3 regions of the Georgenia sp. AZ-5 genome follow, and region 3 is predicted to be linked to each of the others. Evidence: riboswitches for the same ligand, from Rfam matches in the RefSeq annotation. Region 3 holds a riboswitch; each other region holds the start of a gene.
What was found. Region 3 has a riboswitch for thiamine pyrophosphate ahead of ACF0H8_RS03645 (thiamine ABC transporter substrate binding subunit). Riboswitches for the same ligand answer to the same signal wherever they lie in the genome.

Region 1 (6,397 bases), 3.2 Mb from region 3:
GGGCCCTTCCAATGCCACGGCCTCCACCACGAGGCCAGAACCGGTCAAACCCGGCACACCGGACCACGCCCGCCGGCTGCATGAAACACCGAGGTTAGTGATGCTGTCGAACTCACCATGCGCGCCAAAGTGGCTTCTCGCCGCCCTGCTGCCGTCGCATAAGTCGCGCGTATCAAAACCAAGGAAGCGAGACAGTCGCGGACTCGGATTGGACCAGTGCGGTGGCGCGCGTGGGCGGGGACGGTTAGCACTGGGCTGCCCATTCCCACCTGATCTGAGCGCCGCGCAACCGCTGGCCGATGCCCGCACCGTTCCGGGGATGAGGGAGGCAGTCTGGCGGTCGCGTCAGGTCCAGATCGGGTTCCAGGTTCCCGCGACCACGGCGGTCCCGACCGCGCGGCGGCGGAGATGGCGAGGCCGGCGGCGCAGACCCACAGGTCGAGGCGGGAGAAGGTGCTGGGGCGCGCCCATGTGCGCTGTGTGGCGCCGAACCCGCGCGCCTCCATGGTGACGGCCATTCGCGTGGCCTGGCGGATGGCCTGCACGAGCAAGGCCAGCCCCTGCCCCAGCTGGGCGACCCCCCGCCCCCACGGCCCGGCGTGCGTGCCGACGCCCCGCGCCCGCCGGGCCATGCCGAGGGTGTGCCACTCGGCCATGAGTAGGCCGACCAGGCGCATGGCGGCCAGCGCCCCGAGGACGAAGCGGTGCGGCACGCGGAGCCGCTGGGCGAGTCCGTCGGCCAGGTCCGTGGGGTCGGTGCAGGCGAGCACCAGCACTCCCGGGAGGGCGATGGCCAGCCCGCGCAGCAGGATCGCCGTGCCGGCGGCGAGCGATCCCTCGCTGAGGCGAACGATGCCGAGGTCCAGCACGGTCGGGCCGGAGTGCTCGGCCAGCAGCGCCGTGCTCCAGCCGCCCATGACGGCGGCGGCGAGGATGGGCCAGCCCCGCCGGGCCAGCGCGGGGTAGGTCAGGCCCGTCAGGGGCAGCGCGGCGAGCTGGAGGACGAGGGCGGTCGTGGCCGAGACCCAGTCCACGGTGAGCACCATGGCGGCGGTGAGGGCGAGCGCGGCGCCGAGCTTGGACAGCGGATTGGCCCGGGACAGCAGGGGCACCGCGCCACGACTCGGCGGGTCGGCCGCCCGGGGGGCGGAGGGCGAGGATTCGGTAATGGCGCTCATGCCGCCTCCGGCACCGGCGCCGGGTCCGCCGCGTCCCGGGGCGCGAGGTGCAGGCGGTCCCCGCCGAGCGCCGCGGTGAACTCGGCGTCGTGCGTGACGCACACGGCCGCGGTGCCCGCGTCCAGCAGCTCGGTGAGCAGGGACGCGAGCTCGCGCCAGGTGGTGGCGTCCTGGCCGAAGGTCGGTTCGTCCAGCACCAGGACGGCCGGCCGTGCGGCGAGGACCGTGGCCACGGACAGCCGGCGTTTCTCCCCGACGGACAGGGTGAAGGGGTTCGCCTCGCTGAGGTGTGTCAACCTCAGTCGCTCCATCAGCTCGTCGACCCTGCCCCCGAGGGCGGCGCCGTCGCGCGGGACGTCCCGCCGGTGCCACCGGGACGTGGTCCGGGCGAGCTGCCGGGGGCCGAAGGCCAGCTCGTCGTGCACGCGGCCGGTGACGAACTGGTGCTCCGGGTTCTGGAAGACGGTGCCGATGCGAGTGATCAGCTCGGCCGAGCTCCAGGCGGACGGCGTGGGCCCGGCGACCTGGCCGCCGACGGGGCCGTGCTCGCGCAGCAGCGGCCCGGCGACCAGCGAGCCGCCGCGGGCGGGCAGCAGGCCGGCCAGGGTGAGGGCCAGGGTGGACTTTCCTACGCCGTTGGGGCCCGTCACGCTCAGCGCGCAGCCCTGACGCACCTGCGCCTCGATGCCCGCGGCCACCGGCGCGGCCGGGTGCCGACGGCGGACCGGCTCCCGGGAGACCGCCAGGTCATGGGCCGAGAGCAGCACCGGAGAGCCCTCCGCGGTGACGGCGCGCGGCCGCACCGCCGGGACATGGCCGGGCACCCAGATCCCGGCCCCGACGAGCTGCGCCCGGGCACGGGTCAGCACCTGCCGCGGGGCGCCGTCGACGAGCACCCCGTCGGGGGTGAGCACGACGACCCGGTCGACGACGTCTGCCCACACGGCGACGCGGTGCTCGACGACCACCAGGGTCGCGCCGGTGCGCTCGAGCGCACGGGTGACCGCGTCGCGCACCTGCAGCACCCCGGCCGGGTCGAGGTTCGCGGTCGGCTCGTCCAGCAGCAGGGCGCCGGGGCGCATGGCGAGGACCCCGGCCAGGGCGAGGCGCTGCTTCTGGCCGCCGGACAGGGCGGCGGTGGGGTGGTCCAGCGGCAGGTGGAGGCCGACCGCTGCCAGGCTCTCGGCCACGCGGTCCCAGATCTCCTCGCGCGGCACGGCCAAGTTCTCGGCCCCGAACGCAACGTCGTCGCCGACGCGGGAGAGGACCACCTGGGTCTCCGGGTCCTGCTGCACCAGGCCCGCCCGCCCGCGCTGGTCCGCCGCGGGCCGGCCGTCGAGGAGCAGCCGGCCCGACTGGGCGTGCCCATCGTCCTCCCCGAGGACCCCCGCCATGGCGTGCAGCAGGGTCGACTTGCCGGCCCCGGAGGCGCCGAGGAGGAGGACCCGTTCCCCGGGCCGGATCTCGAGGTCGAGGTTCCGCAGCGCCGGGCGGGACCGGCCGGCGTGTTGCCACCCCCACCCGGCGGCGCTGATCGCGGCCGGCCGGACGCCGGCCGCCGCGGCGCGCGGCACTCTAGAGCGCCCGCTCGGCCGCAGCGTCGCGCGACGCGAGACCGGTGAGCACGCCGGTGCGGGCCAGCGCGCGGACGGCCAGCCAGGACAGCAGGCCGGCGAGGACCGTCCCGGAGACGGCCGCGAGGATCACGTAGACGACCTTCCACTGCGATGCCCAGGCGACGTTGTACAGGACGTTCTCGCTCGTCCCCATCGCGATGCCGGCGACGGCGCCCGCCAGCAGCGCCACGGGCAGGTTCCAGCGCCGGTAGCGGAAGGCCGCGAACACCACCTCCGCGGCGGCGCCCTGGATGAGGCCGGAGATCACGACGGTCCAGCCGAAGTGCGTGCCGAGGAAGCCCTCGACCACGGCGGCCAGCAGCTCGCAGTACAGGGCCGCGCCGGGCTTGCGGACGATGAGGCCGCCGATCACGCCGGCGATGAGCCAGCCGCCGCCGTAGAGCCCGGCGAGCGGGGGGAAGGCCGCGGTGGCGGCGGCGACGCCGGCGTAGCCGGCGGACCACCCCCAGAAGACGACCCCGACGGCTACCGCCACCACGGAGGCCACGACGATGTCGACCACGCGCCAGCTGGTGGCGCGTGCGGTCGAGGTGGAAACGCTCACGGAAAGGTCCTCCTGCTCCTCAGGAGGGGAAGGTCCCGGCACGCGCCGGCACCCCGAGAACTCGACTCCCTTCGCCGGTACTAACCGGATCAGGTTCGAGGGTCTGCGGTTGGCCGCACTCTCAGCGCCCACCGCACGCGGCGGCGCTCCCCTGTCGCATCTCTTGCGTGCCGGATGCTACACCGCGGCACCGGGCGGCCGTCCGGGCGTCGCGCGCCGGCGATCTCGGCCGCCGTCCGGGCGGGCGTAGGGTGACTACCGACGCGGGGTGCCGTGCATCGCACGGCTGAGAGCACACCCGTTGAACCTGATCTAGTTCGTACTAGCGAAGGGAACGTCGCGGATGTCCGCACCTTCCAGCACCCTGTCCGACCACCACATCGCGCCGGAGCACCTGGGCGCCGCCCTGGCCCGGCTGCGCGAGCGCCCGCCGCTCGTGCAGTGCATGACCAACATCGTCGTCGCGCAGTGGACTGCCAACGTCCTGCTCGCCGTCGGCACCAGCCCCGCCATGGTGGACAACCCCGACGAGGCCGGCGCCTTCGCCGCCGTCGCCCACGGCGTGCTCGTCAACCTCGGCACACCCCAGCACGAGACCGTGGCCGCTATGGCGCACGCGGTCACCGGCGCGGCCGGCGCGGGCACACCGTGGGTGCTCGACCCCGTCGGTGCCGGCGGCCTGCCGTGGCGTACCCGGGTCGCGCTGGACCTGCTGTCCCGCTCGGCCCCTGCGGTCATTCGCGGCAACGCCTCGGAGATCCTCGGCCTGGCGGGCGGGCAGGGCGGCAAGGGCGCCGACAGCGAGCACACCCCGGAGGCGGCGCTGCCCACGGCCGCGGAGCTGGCCCGCGAGCACGGCACCGTGGTGGCCGTCAGCGGCGCGGTCGACCACCTCACCGACGGAGCGCGGGTGGTGCGAGTCGGCAACGGCACAGAGCTGCTCACCCAGGTCACCGGCGCGGGCTGCGCGCTCGGCGCCCTCATGGCCGCCTTCTGCCCCGTGGTGGAGGACCCGCTGCTGGCGGCCACGGCCGCCACGGCCACCCTCACCGTGGCCGCCGAGGCCGCCGCCGGGCGCAGCCGCGGGCCGGGCAGCTTCGCCGTCGCCCTGCTCGACGAGCTCGCCCTGCTCACCCCCGCCGCACTGACCGAGCGCGCCCGCCTCTCCTGACCCCGGAGCAAGCATCGTGACCACCACCCTGCCGGGTCGGCGTGCGCCCGCATGCCGCCCCCGGCTCGATCTGTCCCTCTACCTCGTCACCGACACCGCCCTGTGCGGCGAGGCCGGCGTGCCCGCCACGGTCGCGGCCGCCGTCGCCGCCGGCGTGACCACCGTCCAGCTGCGCGACCCCGCCGCCACCGACGCCGAGCTCGTCGCGCTCGGCCGCGCGGTGCGCGCGGCTCTCGCGGGGACCGGCGTGCCCCTGCTTATCAACGACCGGGCCGACCTGGTCGAGGCGATCGGGGCCGACGGCGCCCATGTCGGCCAGGGCGACATGGACGTCCGCGAGGCGCACCGAGTCCAGCCGCACCGCCCGGAGAATCGTCGACCGGCTCGCCCACCGACACCGGGGAGGCGACGGCCGGCCGCATGCACGCGGCGTTCCGCCGCGCCGCCCAGTACGAGTGGATGTTCTGGGACGCCGCAGGCCGACAAGAAGCGTGGCCCGTCTGAGGGACTGCGGCGGCTGGGTGAAGAACCTCAGCACCTCCGCGGGGTCGGGCGTCCCCGGTTCCCCCGGCAGGGCTCCTCCGCGTCTCGAGCTCCACGACGCCCGGGGATAGCTGAACCATCCCCGCAGTCGTGGTCGATCTGGCGCCCGTCTGTCGCCAGTCAGCGCGAGTAAACAACCGCTATTGAGCTATGAAGGCCATTGAAGGCGTCTCACCGCCGGGCCGTCTCATTGCCAAGGATGCGAGACGCCTGTCAGCCGTCGTGGGCGGGCGCCCGCGGCCGCGGCGTCAACCGTGACCGTGGCGCTGCGTGGGCGACAGGCGTAGCGTCGATCGACCACGGAAGGGGGCGACTCGATGCCGCTCCTCATGGATACGCACAAGTTCGAAGGCGAGATGCCGAGCGACCAGCAGATCGCCGAGGCGCACCAGGCGGACCTCGCCGCGCAGGACCAGCACGGGGTGAGGTTCCTCAGGTACTGGGTGAGCCGGGATGCCAAGGTTGTCCAGTGCCTCGTCGACGCGCCGGACGCCGAGTCGGCGGCTCGTGTGCACGTCGAGACCACGGGCGCTGGACCGAATGAGATCTACGTGGTCGAGGAGCGCAGCTGAGACCGCCCCCGCCGAGGGGTCGAAGGCTTGGCAATGAGCACGTCGCAGGAAGGCGGATCCACGGCGGGGGCCATTGGTTTGCGGCCCCTCGGGACGGGAGCGGCTGGGTCGAGGGGCCGACGGCCGTGGTGGTAACGCCGTCGAGCAGCCGGCGCAGTTCGAAGTGGCGTTTGCTGTGCCGTCCGGCGGGCCCCTGCCGTGGGGCGGCTGTGCATACGGCCGCGCACCGCGCACCTAGCCTCGGCCTTTCACGCCGGTCGCTGATGACACGGTGCCGGGATAGCGGAAAGTGCCCGTCTGGTGCGGAAAACTTGGGCTTGTCGAGAGTCCAGGTAGTCGCTCCAGAGAGGCACTTTCCGGGTGAAGCGTAACGGGTCGCTGCGACGGTTGAAGGTCAGCGCGGACGGCGAGGGCGTCGTGTCCCACGCCGGGGTGGGGATGCTGCGGGAGCTGGCCGGGTACACCGGCCTGGTCCAGGCGGTGGACGGCGCGCTGCTGGACACCTACCGGGGGGTGCCGATGCACGCGCCGGGGCGGGTGCTGACCGATCTGGCGGTCGCGGTCGCCGACGGCGCGGACGCGATCAGCGGGATCGCCGTCCTCGGGGACCGGCAGGACGTCTTCGGGCCGGTGGCCTCGATGCCGACGGTGTGGCGGGTGTTGGACCGGGTCGACGCCGACCACCTGCCCGCGGTGCGCGCGGCCCGGGCGGCGGCCCGGGAGCGGGCGTGGGCCGCCGGGGCGGGCCCGGA
Region 2 (6,397 bases), 500 kb from region 3:
GCCGCCGGTGGCGAGCCGGGAGTCGGGCTTCCGCAACAAGGCCAAGATGGCCGTGGCCGGCACGGCCGAGGACCCGCAGCTGGGCATCCTCGACGGCGGCGGCCGCGGCGTGGACCTGCGCGAGTGCGGGCTGTACCCGGCGAGCCTGCACGCCACGTTCCCCGTGCTCGCCGAGTTCGTCGGGCGGGCCAGGCTCACGCCCTACGACGTGCCGCGCCGGCGCGGCCAGCTGAAGAACCTGCTCGTCACCGAGTCGCCCGACGGCGAGCTCATGGTCCGCTTCGTGCTGCGCACGGACGAGTCGGTCGTGCGGATCCGCAAGCACCTGCCGTGGCTGCGCCAGGCGCTGCCGAAGCTGGCGGTCGCCTCGGCCAACATCCTCCCCGAGCACAAGGCGGTCCTGGAGGGCGAGCGCGAGATCGTGCTGACCGACCAGCAGACCCTGCGGATGGGCGTCGACGGCGTCGACCTGCACCTGCGCCCGCAGAGCTTCTTCCAGACCAACACCGACGTCGCCGCGGCCCTGTACCGCCAGGCGCGGGCCTGGGTGGACGAGCTCGCGCCCGCCTCGCTGTGGGACCTCTACTGCGGCGTCGGCGGCTTCGCGCTGCACTGCGCCGACGGCGACCGCAACGTCACCGGCATCGAGGTGAGCCGGGAGGCCATCGCCTCCGCCGAGCTGACCCGGGCGCAGGCCGGCCTCGGTCGGGTGCGCTTCGAGGCCGGGGACGCGACGGCGTTCGCGCTCGCCGCAGAGCAGGCGCCGGAGCTGGTCATCGTCAACCCGCCGCGGCGGGGCATCGGCCCCGACCTGGCGGGCTGGCTGGAGTCGTCCTCGGTCCGGTCGGTGATCTACTCCAGCTGCAACGCGGTGTCGCTGGCGCGCGACCTCGCCGCCATGCCGTCGCTGAGGCCGCGGCGCGCACGGGTGCTCGACATGTTCCCGCAGACCGCGCACTACGAGGCGCTGGTGCTGCTCGAGCGGGCGCCCGGCGGGGCGGGTCAGAGGCCGCCGGCGACACGTACGACGGCGCCGCTGACGTAGGCGGCCTCCGCGCTCAGCAGCCAGCCGATGGCGGGGCTGATCTCCTCCGGCTCGCCGGGCCGGCCGAACGGGATGCGTGAGGCGACGCGCGTCGCGCGGCGGGGATCGCCCGCCGCGGCGTGGATGTCCGTGCGCACCGTCCCCGGTGCGACCGCGTTGACCCGGATGCCGTCCGCGGCGAGCATCACCGCGCCGGCAGTCGCCAGGCAGTGGCCTCCTCCAGCTCCAGCAAGGACTCGGCCTCGGTCCAGGTGAGGCCCCCGGACGCGGCCCACTCGGCGATCAGCTCAAACCGCTCGTCGGGGTCCAGCTCCCGGGCGGCGGCAGCTTCGGCCCGCGAGTAGGCGCGGAGCACCTGGTGCATGTGCTGCACGACGTACGGGGCGGACGTGTCGGACGCCGCGCCGTGGTCCAGCCGGTCACGCACCCACGCGGTCCAGTCGGACAGCGCTGACTGGAACAAGGCCTTGAACACCATGCCTCCCACCGGTGACGAAGAACCGAGGGCGCCGGTGACCTCACTCAGGAGCGGAACTCGCGACTCCTTCCGTCCCTATGGTCGCGCTCGTGCCCGGACCCCGGCCAGAACCTGCGGGCGTGAACTGCGCTGCATTCGTCGCCGGCCTCACGCCATCGGAGGACGCGGACCCGGCGCGGTCTCACCTGGCGAACCGGCCATTGACCCGTGGGCGGTCAGGAGTAACTTCGGCCGCACCCCCGGGGAGCGCTGAGGAGCGCTGAGAGTGCGGACAGTCCGCAGACCCGTATACCTGATCCGGTTCGTACCGGCGTAGGGAGCAGGGCATCCGCCCGACGCACGTGCGTCGTCGGCGGGTCTCGAGGTACCCGCGGGCCCGAGAAGGGACCGTGATGAGCACCAAGCTCGAAGAACTGACCGACACCGGCGCCACGCCGGATCAGCTCGGCATCGGGATGCGGCTGAGCATCCACCCCCACTGCGACGACTTCGTCGAGGTCATCCTCGGCGCCCTCGCCGACGCCGAGGCCGCCGGCCTCACCGAGGGCCTGGTGATCGACACCGACGAGGTGAGCACCTACGTCGGCGCCCGCACCGCTCCGGCCGAGCAGCGCCTCGCCGCCTACCTCACCGCCGTCGTCGCCGCGGCCTCGCGCCGCTCGGGCGGCGGGCACGTCGTCGCCCACGTGCTGCTCTCCCGTGGCTGCCCGGGCGAGGTGTCCTGCGACCTCGCGGTCACCGGGCTGCCCGACCCGGCACCCGTGCAGCTCGAGCGCACCGGCATCCGCGCCGCCGCCCAGTGGTCGCTCTACCCGCTGCTCGACGGCGGCTCCGACGCCGGTGACCACATGGCCCACATCGAGGCCGCGATCGCCTCGGCCCGCCGGCGCGGCACCACGACGAGCCCGGCGCACTACGCCACTAAGCTCACCGGTGACGTCGCCGACGTCCTGGCGACCGCCGTCGACGCCTGGGCGCAGGTCGGCGCCCACGTGCCGCACGTGGTCACGCACCTGACCGTCTCCGTGGGCTCCCCGAGCCCGGTCGAGGCGTGAGGGAGGAGCGCGCCATGAACGACACCACCGCCGCCGTCGCCCCCGCCCGCCCGCGCTGGGCCATGAAGGACCTCGTCCTCATGGTCGTCCTCGGCGTCGTCTTCGGCTTCGCCTACTGGGCCCTCGTGCAGGCCTGGAACGGGCTGAGCATCCTCATGGGCCCCGCCGGGGACCTCTCCCAGCACCTGCTGCTCGGCGGCTGGCTGCTGGTGGCACCCATCGCCGTCGCCATCATCCGCCGCCCCCTCGCGGGGGTGATCGCCGAGGTCATCGCCTCGGTCGTCGAGGTGGTCTTCCTCGGCTCCCCGGTCGGGCCGCTGCTGCTCGTCGCCGCCGCCATCCAGGGCGCGGGCAGCGAGCTGCCCTTCGCGCTCACCCGCTACCGCCGGTTCGGCTGGGGCGTCTACGCCGTCTCCGGCCTGCTCGGCGCCGGCCTGGTGTTCTTCTACTCCGCGTTCCGCGCCGGCTGGTACGGCCAGGACATCTTCGCCCTGCGCCTGGTGCTGCAGTGCCTCTCCGGCATCGTCCTCGGCGGCCTGCTGGCCAAGGTGATCGTCGACGCCCTGGCACGCACCGGCGTCGTCGACAACTTCGCCATCGGCCGGGCCCCGGGCCGGTCGTGAGCCGGGCCCAGGCGGCCCCGCGAGCGGCGGGGGCGGGCACCGGGCCGGTCGTGGAGCTCCGCGACGTCTCGGTGACCTTCCCCCGCCGCGCGGAGCCGGTGCTGCGCGGGGTGTCCCTGGCCCTGGCGCCCGGGGAGCAGGTGGTCGTGCTCGGCGCCTCCGGCTCGGGCAAGTCCACCGTGCTGCACGCCATCACCGGGGTGGTGCCGCACACCGTGAGCGCCACCGTCACCGGCACGGTCACCGTGGGTCCGACGACGGCGGCCACGCCCGTCGTCGAGCGGTCCCGGCACCTGGGCGTCCTCGCGCAGGACCCCGCGGCCGCTGTGTGCCTGCCCGGGGTGGAGCAGGAGCTGGCCCTGCCGCTGGAGAACCACGCCGCCGACCCCGCGACCATCGGCCCGCGCATCGGCGCCGCGCTCGACGCCGTGGGCGCCGGCGCCCTGCGGGGCCGGGTCACCGCCACGCTCTCCGGCGGGGAGTCCCAGCGGGTCGCCCTGGCCGCCGCCCTGGTGACCGAGCCGGAGGTGCTGCTGCTGGACGAGCCGACGTCGATGCTGGACCCGGCGGGCGTCACCGCCGTCCGCGGCGCCCTCGACCGGGCGGTCCGGCGGTACGGCCCGGCGGTGGTGCTGGTCGAGCACCGCCTCGACGAGTGGGCCGGCCCGGCCGGGATCGCCGGGCTGCCCGCCCGGGCGCTCGCCCTGGGAGAGGCCGGGGAGGTGCTCGCCGACGGTCCGACCGCCGTCGTGCTGCGCGAGCACGCCGACGAGCTCCACGCCGCCGGGTGCTGGCTGCCCCTGGACGCCGAGCTGCTCGCCCTCACCGGCGCCGAGGGCGGGCTGGCGGCGCCGGCGAACACCGAGCTGCTGCGTGCGCTCGCGGCGGAGGCGGCCCAGCCGCCCGGGGCGCCGGGCGTGCCCGGTGCCCAGGGGGTATCCGGCGCCGGCGGGCCCGCGCACGACGGCGGAGCCCCGCTGCTCGCCGCCCGCGGGCTCGCGGTGGGCCGGGCGGAGCCGGCGGCGCGGCGCACCCGCCGGCGCCGGCAGGCGGCCCCGCCCGCGCCGGCGCTGCTGTCCGGCATCGAGCTGGCCGTTCGACCGGGCGAGGCGGTCGCCCTGCTCGGCGCCAACGGCGTCGGGAAGTCCACCCTGCTGCTCACGCTGGCCGGCCTGCTGGCGCCGCTCGGCGGGCGGGTCGAGGGCGCGCGTCCGGGGCTGGTGTTCCAGAACGCCGAGCACCAGTTCCTCGCCAGCACCGTGCGGGACGAGATCGCCCACGGGCTCCCGGCCGCCGTCGCCGGGGACGTGGTGGCGCGTCAGCTGCGCCGCCACCGGCTCGAGCACCTGGCCGGGCAGAACCCCTTCCGGCTCTCGGGCGGGGAGAAGCGCCGGCTCAGCCTGGCCGCGATGATCGCGCACGAGCGCCCGGTGCTGCTGGCCGACGAGCCCACCCTCGGCCTGGACCGGCGGGACACCATCGCCACCGCGGCGACGCTGCGGGAGGTGGCGACCGGCGGCGGCGCCGTCGTGCTCTCCAGCCACGACCTGCGCACCGTCGCCGGGCTCGCCGACCGCGTCGTCGTCCTCGGGGAGGGCGGCGTGCTCGCCGACGGGCCGACCGCGGAGGTGCTGCGCGACGGCGAGGTGCTCGCCCGGGCCGGGCTCACGCTGCCGCCGCTCGTGGCGTGGCTGCTCGAGCACCTCCCCGGCCCCGCCGTCGGGCACGTGCTGCGGCGGCTCGACGATGCGGTCCCGGCGGCACGGCCTCGCGGCGCACGGGCGGCGGCGCCATCCGCGGTGGAGGTTCCGGCGCCGGGTTCGCCGGCGGATCCGGCGGCGACGGCGTCGCACTCCCGGGCGGTGGCCCGGTGAGCGCCCTGACGGCCGCGCCGGTCGTGGACTCGCCCTTGGCCCGGCGCAACCCCACCGTGAAGCTGGCGCTGCTGACCCTCGTCTCCCTCGTCGCCGTCTTCCTCCTCGACCCGCTCACGCCCGCGGTGCTCTACCTGCTGGCGCTTGCCGCCGTGACGGCGTCGCTGCGGGTGCCACTGCGCACCCTGGCGGCGGCGCACGTGCCGTTCGTCGCGTTCGCGCTCGGGGTCCTGGTGGTCAACGCCCTCGCCCGGCCGGGCGTGGTGCTGTGGCAGGCCGGGCTGCTGCGGGTGACCGAGGAGGGGCTCGCCGTGGGCGCGGCGCTGGCCGCCCGCACCCTGCTCGTCGGCGTGCTGGCGATCGGGTTCCTGCTCTCCACCGACGGCGTGGCCCTCATGACGAGCCTGCACCAGAACGCCCGCCTGGGCGCCCGGGTAACCTACGCGATCCTCGCCGGCTACCGGATGCTCCAGGAGATGCCGCGGGAGTGGAGCACCATCCGGCACGCCCATGCGGTACGGGCCGAGCTGCCCGACGCCGCGCGGACGTCGGGGGCCGGCATGAACGCCGGCGCCCGGCCCCCGCGGGGGCCGCGCCACCTCGCCGGGGTGGTGTTCACGCTGCTGGTGGTCTCCGTGCGCAAGGGCGAGCGGATGGCCCAGGCGCTGGAGTCGCGCGGGCTCGGGCTGGAGCCCCGGACCACGTGGCGGCCCGTCCGCGTCACCGCCGCCGACTGGGCGCTGGTGGCCGGCGTGGTCACCGTCGTGACTGGCGTCCTTCTGGCCAGCCGGGCCCTCGGCTACCTGGAGGGTCCCGGTGCGCTCGCGGGCTGACATGCACCTCGTCGCGATGGTCAACCCGCCGACGAGCCAGTACGCGGAGAACTGGCGCCACCCGCTGTCCCGCACCGACTGGCTGGACGCGGGGTTCTATGCCGACCTCGCCCGCACCCTCGAGCGCGGCCGGTTCGACATGATGTTCCTGCCCGACGCGCTGGCGGTGCCCGAGGACCACGCAGGGAGCTACGCCACCACTGTCCGAACCGGCGGCAAGGGCACCATCTACGTCGACCCGGTGGTCGTCGCGTCGGTCGTCGCGGCCGTCACCACCCACCTGGGCCTCGGCGCGACCATGTCGACGACGTTCCTCCCGCCGTACGTCATCGCGCGGACGATGCTCAGCCTCGACCACCTCTCCGGCGGCCGGACGGCCTGGAACGTCGTCACCTCCACCACGGACGCCGAGGCCCGCAACCTCGGCATGCGGGCCATCCCGCCCAAGGGCCAGCGGTACGACCACGCCGACCGCGTCGTCCGCACCGT
Region 3 (6,397 bases):
TGCCCGACTCCTACCCCACCGCCCCGGCGCCCGTCACCGCCGTGTTCGCCGGCCTGCTGACGAAGGTCGGCGTCTACGCGATCATCCGGACCCAGGTGCTGCTCTTCCCCGACGGGCGGCTCGACGACCTGCTGATGTGGGTGGCCCTGGCCACCATGGTCATCGGCATCCTCGGCGCCGTCGCGCAGGAGGACGTCAAGCGGCTGCTCTCCTTCACCCTGGTCAGCCACATCGGGTTCATGATCTGGGGCGTCGCCATGGGAACCGTGGCCGGGCTGTCGTCCGCGATCTTCTACGTGGCCCACCACATCACCGTCCAGACCTCGCTGTTCCTCGTCGCGGGTCTCATCGAGCGCCGCGGAGGCACGACGTCGCTGGCCCGGCTGGGCTCGCTCGCCCGCGTGGCCCCGCTGCTCGCGGTCCTGTTCTTCGTGCCCGCCATGAACCTTGCAGGCATCCCGCCGATGACCGGGTTCCTCGGCAAGACCGGCCTGGTGCAGGCCGCGGCGCAGGAGGGGGCCGGGCTGGACTACGCCCTCATCGCCAGCGGCCTGGTGACCTCCCTGCTCACCCTGTACGCCATCGCCAAGACCTGGAACATGGCGTTCTGGCAGCCGGCGCCCGAGCCGCTGCCGGAGACGACGCTGCCGCGCGCGATGGTGGGCTCCGCCGGCGCCCTGGTCGCGTTCTCCCTGGTGCTGGCCGCGCTGGCCGGCCCGCTCTACACCTACACGGACCGCGCCGCCCGCGACCTGCTGGCCCGCTCCCCGTACATCTCCGCCGTGCTGCCCGAGGGCGGCCGCGGCACGGGGCAGTCGCCGGAGGTGGCCGAGGAGGGCGAGCGGGGCGACCCGAAGGAGGCGCCGGCCACCGGCGCGCCCGCCACGGGCGAACGGGCGACCGGCGCACCGGCCACGGCTGCACCGGCGACCGGCGCACCGGCGACCGGCGATGCCGCCGCCACCGGGGGAGGAGGGACGTGATGACCGACTCGGGACGCCGCCGCCGCTGGCCGCGGGCGTCGTGGGGCATGCTCGCGTGGCTCACCGCCGTGTGGGTGCTGCTGTGGGGCGACATCACCATGGCCAACGCCGTCGCGGGCCTCGGGGTGGCGCTGTTCGTCACCACCGTCGCGCCGCTGCCGCGCGCCCCGTTCGACGGCCGCTTCCGCCCGTGGGGCGTGGTGCGGCTCGTGGTCAGGTTCGCCTACGACGTCGTCGTCGCATCGCTGCAGATCGCCGGCATGGCGGTGCTCCGCCGGCAGCCCCGCGGCGCCGTCATCCGCGTGCGGCTGCGCGGTCACTCGGACAGCTATCTCACCGCGACGGCGGGAATGACCTCGCTGGTCCCCGGCTCCATCGTGGTGGAGGCGCACCGCCTGACCGGCACGCTGTACATTCACGTGTTCGACGTCGAGCTGGCCGGCGGGCTCGAGAACGCCCACCGCATCGTGCTGGACCAGGAGGAGCGCATCCTGCGGGCCTTCGCCTCGCGCGACCAGCTCATCGACGCCGGCTACGTCCCCGGCTCATCGCCGCGGGCGGGGCGGCTCACCACCGAGGGGGCGGAGGGCCGATGACCGCCGTCTACGCGTACTGCACGATCGTCCTCGCGCTGGCAGCCGTGATCGCCCTCGTGCGCATGGAGCGCGGCCCCAGCATGCTCGACCGCGTGGCGGCGCTCGACGTCATCACCGCCGCGGTGCTCGGCTCCGTGGCGGTCATCTCCGCCCGTACCGGGAGGACCGACCTGGTGCCCGTGCTGGTCGTGCTCGCGATCGTCGGGTTCGTCGGGTCCGTGACCATCGCCCGGTTCGTCGCCGTCGAGCGCGCCGAGGAGGCGCGCATCCTCACCAAGGAGGAGATGCGCGAGCTGCTGGCGAGGGAGAACGTCATGGACGACGAGGCCGCCCCGGTGCACGACCCCGACGCCGCCCGGACCCGCGAGGACGTGCCGGCGCCCGACGCCGGGGCCGACGGCGCCGGCGTCAGGCTCGCGCACCCCGAAGGGGCGCCGGAGCCGGCCGCGGCAGGCGGGCCGGCGTCCCCGGCGGCGGGCCTCGGCGCCGGCCGGGACGCCCCTCCCGGCGACACGGGTGGCGGACCGGGCGGGCCTGGTGCCCGACCCGGCGAGGACCCCCGACCGGGAGGAGGACGGCGATGAGCTGGACCGACGTGGCGGACGTGCTCGGGGCCGTGTGCCTGCTCCTCGGCTCGACCCTCACCCTCGTGGCGGCCTTCGCGGTGAACTTCTTCCACGACCTGTTCTCGCGGATGCACGCCGCCACCAAGCCGCAGGTGCTGGGGCTGGTGCTGATGATGGCGGGCACGGCCCTCATCGTGCGCAACCCCGTGGTGGGCTGGACGCTCGTGCTCGTGGTGGCGTTCCAGCTCGTGACGGCGCCCATCTCCGCCCACATGGTGGGCCGGGCCGGCTACCGCACGGGCAAGGTCGACCCCGCCACGCTCGTGCTCGACGAGCTCACCGATGACCTCGACGCCTCCCGCCGGCTGGCCGAGGCCGAGGCGGCGGACGGCGGCGGCCCGGACGGCGCACCCCGCGCCTGAGCGGCGCTTCCCCTCGCAAGTCCACGGCCGGCGCCTGCCCTGCGCCGCCCACGGCTATCCGGCATGATCGAGCCAGGCGCGCGAGCGCAGCCGAGAGGATGGAGCAGGCGATGGAGATGGGTTACCGGGTGGTCAGCACGGGCGCGCTGCTCGTGGCGGGCCTCGTCACGAACAAGGTGCTCGACCTCGGGTGGAAGGCCGTCACGGGCCACGAGCCGCCGCACGACCCGGACGACCCCGGCGTGAAGCTCTGGGAGGTCCTCACCTTCGCCGCCGTCTCCGGGGCGCTCGTCGGGCTCACCAGGCAGCTCGCCGTGCGCGGCGCGTCGAAGTGGTACCGCGGCCCCGGCGCGCAGGACGTCAAGAGGAACGCCTGACGCTCTCCCCGTCCCCGTTTATGCCTCCGGCTGGTTCCGCGAGTATGACGTTCTGGGGCCTTCGGGTGGTGGCGGGGGCCCCGCTTCGTCGCATTGGACGGCTGGCGCCAGACGGCGAGTGTGACGTTCTGGGGCGTTCGGGTGGTGGCGGGGGCCCCGCTTCGTCGCATTGGACGGCTGACGCCTGGCGCCAGACGGCGAGTGTGACGTTCTGGGGCGTTCGGGTGGTGGCGGGGGCCCACTTCGTCGCATTGGACGGCTGACGCCTGGCGCCAGACGGCGAGTGTGACGTTCTGGGGCGTTCGGGTGGTGGCGGGGGCCCCACTTCGTCGCACCGGGCGTACGGTCCGCACGCTCTCGGACCCTGCGTGGGCGCTCCGGCGCGGGCGGGCTCGCTGGCGCCGTGCCCGGGCGTGTAGGCTCGCCAGCGAACGACAGGGGAGCGCCGCGGGGCGCTGAGAGTGCGGACAGCCGCAGACCCTCGAACCTGCACCGGTTAGCACCGGCGAAGGAAGTCGGGATTGTCTCTCCCTGCCGTCGCGCCGCGACGTGCGGGGCGGCGGTGGGCCCTCCTGGAGTACGAGGAGGAGCCTTGACCAGCAGGACCAGAGGGCGCGCGCCGCGCCCGTACGTCGCGGGCCTGGCGGCCGCGTCCCTCACGCTCGCCGGGTGCAGCCTGGCCGGTGAGGGGGACGGCGCCGCCGACGCGGGCGGCGCCGAGGGCGGCGAGCTCACCGTCGTCACGCACGACTCCTTCGCCCTCACCGAAGAGCTCATCGAGATGTTCGAGGCCGAGTCCGGCTACGACCTCACGTTCGTCGCGCCCGGCGACGGCGGTGCCCTCGTCAACCAGCTCATCCTCACCAAGGACTCCCCGCTGGGCGACGTGGTCTTCGGGATCGACAACTCCTTCGCCGCAAGGGCCATCGACGAGGGGGTTCTCGAGCCCTACAGCTCCCCGGCGCTCCCGCCGTCGGCCCGCGACTACGCGGTCGACGACGCCGGGTCGCTGACGCCGGTGGACATGGGGGACGTCTGCGTCAACGTCGACCACCAGTGGTTCGCCGACGCGGGCATCCCCGAGCCCGCGACGCTGCAGGACCTGGCCGACCCCGCCTACAAGGACCTCCTGGTGGTCACCAACCCCGCGACGTCGTCCCCGGGCCTGGCCTTCCTGCTGGCCACGGTCGGCGCCTTCGGGCCGGACGGCTGGCAGCAGTACTGGCAGCAGCTGCGGGACAACGGCGTGAAGGTCGTCGAGGGCTGGTCGGACGCCTACTACGTCGACTTCTCCGGCTCCGAGGGCGCCGGGCCGCGGCCGCTGGTGGTCTCGTACGCCTCCTCGCCCGCCGCCGAGGTGCCCGAGGACGGCGCCGAGCCGCGCACGGGCGCGCTGCTCGACACCTGTTTCCGCCAGGTGGAGTACGCCGGCGTCCTCGAGGGCGCGCAGAACCCCGAGGGCGCGCGGGCCTTCGTCGACTTCCTGCTGTCCGAGGAGGTCCAGGCCGACATCCCGGGGCAGATGTACATGTACCCGGTGGACAACCAGGTGCCGCTGCCGGGGTCCTGGCTGGAGTTCGCCCCGCTCGCCGAGAAGCCCTTCGAGGTCGCGCCCGCGGACATCAGCGCGCACCGAGAGGAGTGGATCGCCGCCTGGACCGAGACGGTGATCGGCTGACATGACCGCGCCCGCCCCGCCCGCACCCGCCGCCCGGCCGTCCCGGCCCGGGCGGCTGGGCGGGGCCGGCGCGCGCCCGGCCGCCCCGCCGACCGTCCGGGGTGGGACGCGCGCGCGACGGCGGCGCGTGGCCCGCTGGGCGGCCTGGGGCCTGGCGGCGGGGATCCCGCTGCTCTTCCTGGGCACCTTCTTCCTGTGGCCCGTGCTCACCCTCGTCGGCCGGGGCTTCCTCCCGGGCGGCGAGCTCGACCTGGGCGGGTTCGCCGAAGTCTTCTCCCGGCCGCGGACCTGGCGGATCCTGGGGCAGACCCTGGCCCAGGCCACCCTGGGCACGGCGCTCTCGCTGCTGCTCGGGCTGCCCGGCGCGTACCTGCTCTACCGGTGCCGCTTCCGCGGCCGCGGCGCGGTCCGCGCGTTCGTGACCATCCCCTTCGTGCTGCCGACGGTCGTCGTCGGGGTCGCGTTCCGCTCCCTGCTGGGCGAGGGCGGGCCGCTGGGCTTCCTCGGCCTGGACGGCACCATGACCGCGATCGTGCTCGCCCTGGTGTTCTTCAACTACTCCGTGGTCGTGCGCACCGTGGGGGGGATGTGGGAGCGGCTGGACCCGCGGGCCGAGCAGGCCGCCCGCGCGCTCGGCGCTGCGCCGTCGCGGGCATTCCTCACGGTCACCCTCCCGGCACTGGGGCCCGCCATCGCCTCGGCCGCCTCGATCGTGTTCCTCTTCTGTGCCACGGCGTTCGGCGTCGTGCTCGTGCTCGGCGGGGTGCGGTACGGGACCATCGAGACCGAGATCTGGGTGCAGACCACCCAGTTCCTCGACCTGCGCGCCGCTGCCGTGCTGTCCGTGGTCCAGCTCGTCGTCGTCGGCGCCGCGCTCGCCCTGGCCGGCCGCACCCGCGCCCGCCGGGAGCGGGCCCTGCGACTGCGCGGCACCGGCGGCGGGCACCGGCTCTCCCTGGCCGTGCGCGAAGGCCCCCGGTGGCGGCCGGGCCCGGACCTGGTGCCGGCCGCGGTGACCGCCGTCGTCGTCCTCGGCCTGCTGGCGGCGCCGCTGGCCGGCCTCGTCGTCCGCTCCTTCCGCACGCCCGGCGGCTGGGGCCTGGGCAACTACGCCGCCCTGGGGACCACCGGGGGCGACAACGCCCTGACGGTGACCGTGTGGGAGGCCACCGCGAACTCGCTGCGCATCGCCGTCGACGCCACGGTGCTCGCCGTCGTCGTCGGCACGCTGGTGGCGCTGGTCGCGTCGCGCCGGCCGCGCTCGCCCACCGCCCGGCGCGCGACGCGGCTGCTCGACGCGGCTTTCATGCTCCCGCTGGGCGTCTCAGCGGTGACCGTGGGCTTCGGGTTCCTCGTCACGCTGGACCACCCGCCGCTGGACCTGCGCTCGTCGCCGATCCTGGTGCCCATCGCCCAGGCCGTGGTGGCCACCCCCATGGTGGTGCGCACCGTCCTGCCGGTGCTGCGGGCCATCGACCCGCGCCAGCGGGAGGTCGCCGAGGTGCTCGGCGCCTCCCGGTGGCAGGTGCTGGCCACCGTGGACGGCCCCTACCTCGTCCGCGCCCTGGGCCTGGCGGTCGGGTTCGCCTTCGCGGTCTCGCTCGGGGAGTTCGGGGCGACGTCGTTCCTCTCCCGCCCCGACCGGCCCACCCTGCCGGTGGTCATCTTCCGGCTGATCGGGCGCCCGGGCGCGGAGAACTACGGGATGGCCATGGCCGCGGCCGTGGTGCTGGCCGTGCTCACCGCCACGGTGATGGGCCTGGCCGAGAAGCTGC

Region 1: another riboswitch for thiamine pyrophosphate. It lies ahead of thiM (hydroxyethylthiazole kinase); the one in region 3 lies ahead of ACF0H8_RS03645 (thiamine ABC transporter substrate binding subunit).
Region 2: another riboswitch for thiamine pyrophosphate. It lies ahead of ACF0H8_RS01255 (YkoF family thiamine/hydroxymethylpyrimidine-binding protein); the one in region 3 lies ahead of ACF0H8_RS03645 (thiamine ABC transporter substrate binding subunit).

What each region holds. Positions count from the first base shown of each region.
Region 1 is NZ_JBINOU010000001.1:3,955,873-3,962,269, reverse strand. Features, by position in the region: partial or broken gene ACF0H8_RS18380 (energy-coupling factor transporter transmembrane component T family protein) at 346-1,178, opposite strand; gene ACF0H8_RS18375 (ABC transporter ATP-binding protein) at 1,175-2,752, opposite strand; gene ACF0H8_RS18370 (ECF transporter S component) at 2,754-3,359, opposite strand; TPP riboswitch at 3,409-3,522, opposite strand; TPP riboswitch at 3,614-3,711, shown strand; gene thiM (hydroxyethylthiazole kinase) at 3,703-4,530, shown strand; gene ACF0H8_RS18360 (thiamine phosphate synthase) at 4,547-5,206, shown strand; gene ACF0H8_RS18355 (DUF4242 domain-containing protein) at 5,403-5,645, shown strand; gene ACF0H8_RS18350 (IS1380 family transposase) at 6,006-6,397, shown strand, end outside.
Region 2 is NZ_JBINOU010000001.1:254,896-261,292, reverse strand. Features, by position in the region: gene rlmC (23S rRNA (uracil(747)-C(5))-methyltransferase RlmC) at 1-1,045, shown strand, start outside; gene ACF0H8_RS01265 (SDR family oxidoreductase) at 1,003-1,230, opposite strand; gene ACF0H8_RS01260 (hypothetical protein) at 1,230-1,523, opposite strand; TPP riboswitch at 1,754-1,861, shown strand; gene ACF0H8_RS01255 (YkoF family thiamine/hydroxymethylpyrimidine-binding protein) at 1,916-2,578, shown strand; gene ACF0H8_RS01250 (ECF transporter S component) at 2,593-3,201, shown strand; gene ACF0H8_RS01245 (ABC transporter ATP-binding protein) at 3,252-5,075, shown strand; gene ACF0H8_RS01240 (energy-coupling factor transporter transmembrane component T family protein) at 5,072-5,908, shown strand; gene ACF0H8_RS01235 (NtaA/DmoA family FMN-dependent monooxygenase) at 5,892-6,397, shown strand, end outside.
Region 3 is NZ_JBINOU010000001.1:756,243-762,639, forward strand. Features, by position in the region: gene ACF0H8_RS03620 (Na+/H+ antiporter subunit D) at 1-983, shown strand, start outside; gene ACF0H8_RS03625 (Na+/H+ antiporter subunit E) at 983-1,579, shown strand; gene ACF0H8_RS03630 (monovalent cation/H+ antiporter complex subunit F) at 1,576-2,163, shown strand; gene mnhG (monovalent cation/H(+) antiporter subunit G) at 2,160-2,567, shown strand; gene ACF0H8_RS03640 (DUF4235 domain-containing protein) at 2,678-2,944, shown strand; TPP riboswitch at 3,371-3,475, shown strand; gene ACF0H8_RS03645 (thiamine ABC transporter substrate binding subunit) at 3,537-4,622, shown strand; gene ACF0H8_RS03650 (ABC transporter permease) at 4,624-6,397, shown strand, end outside.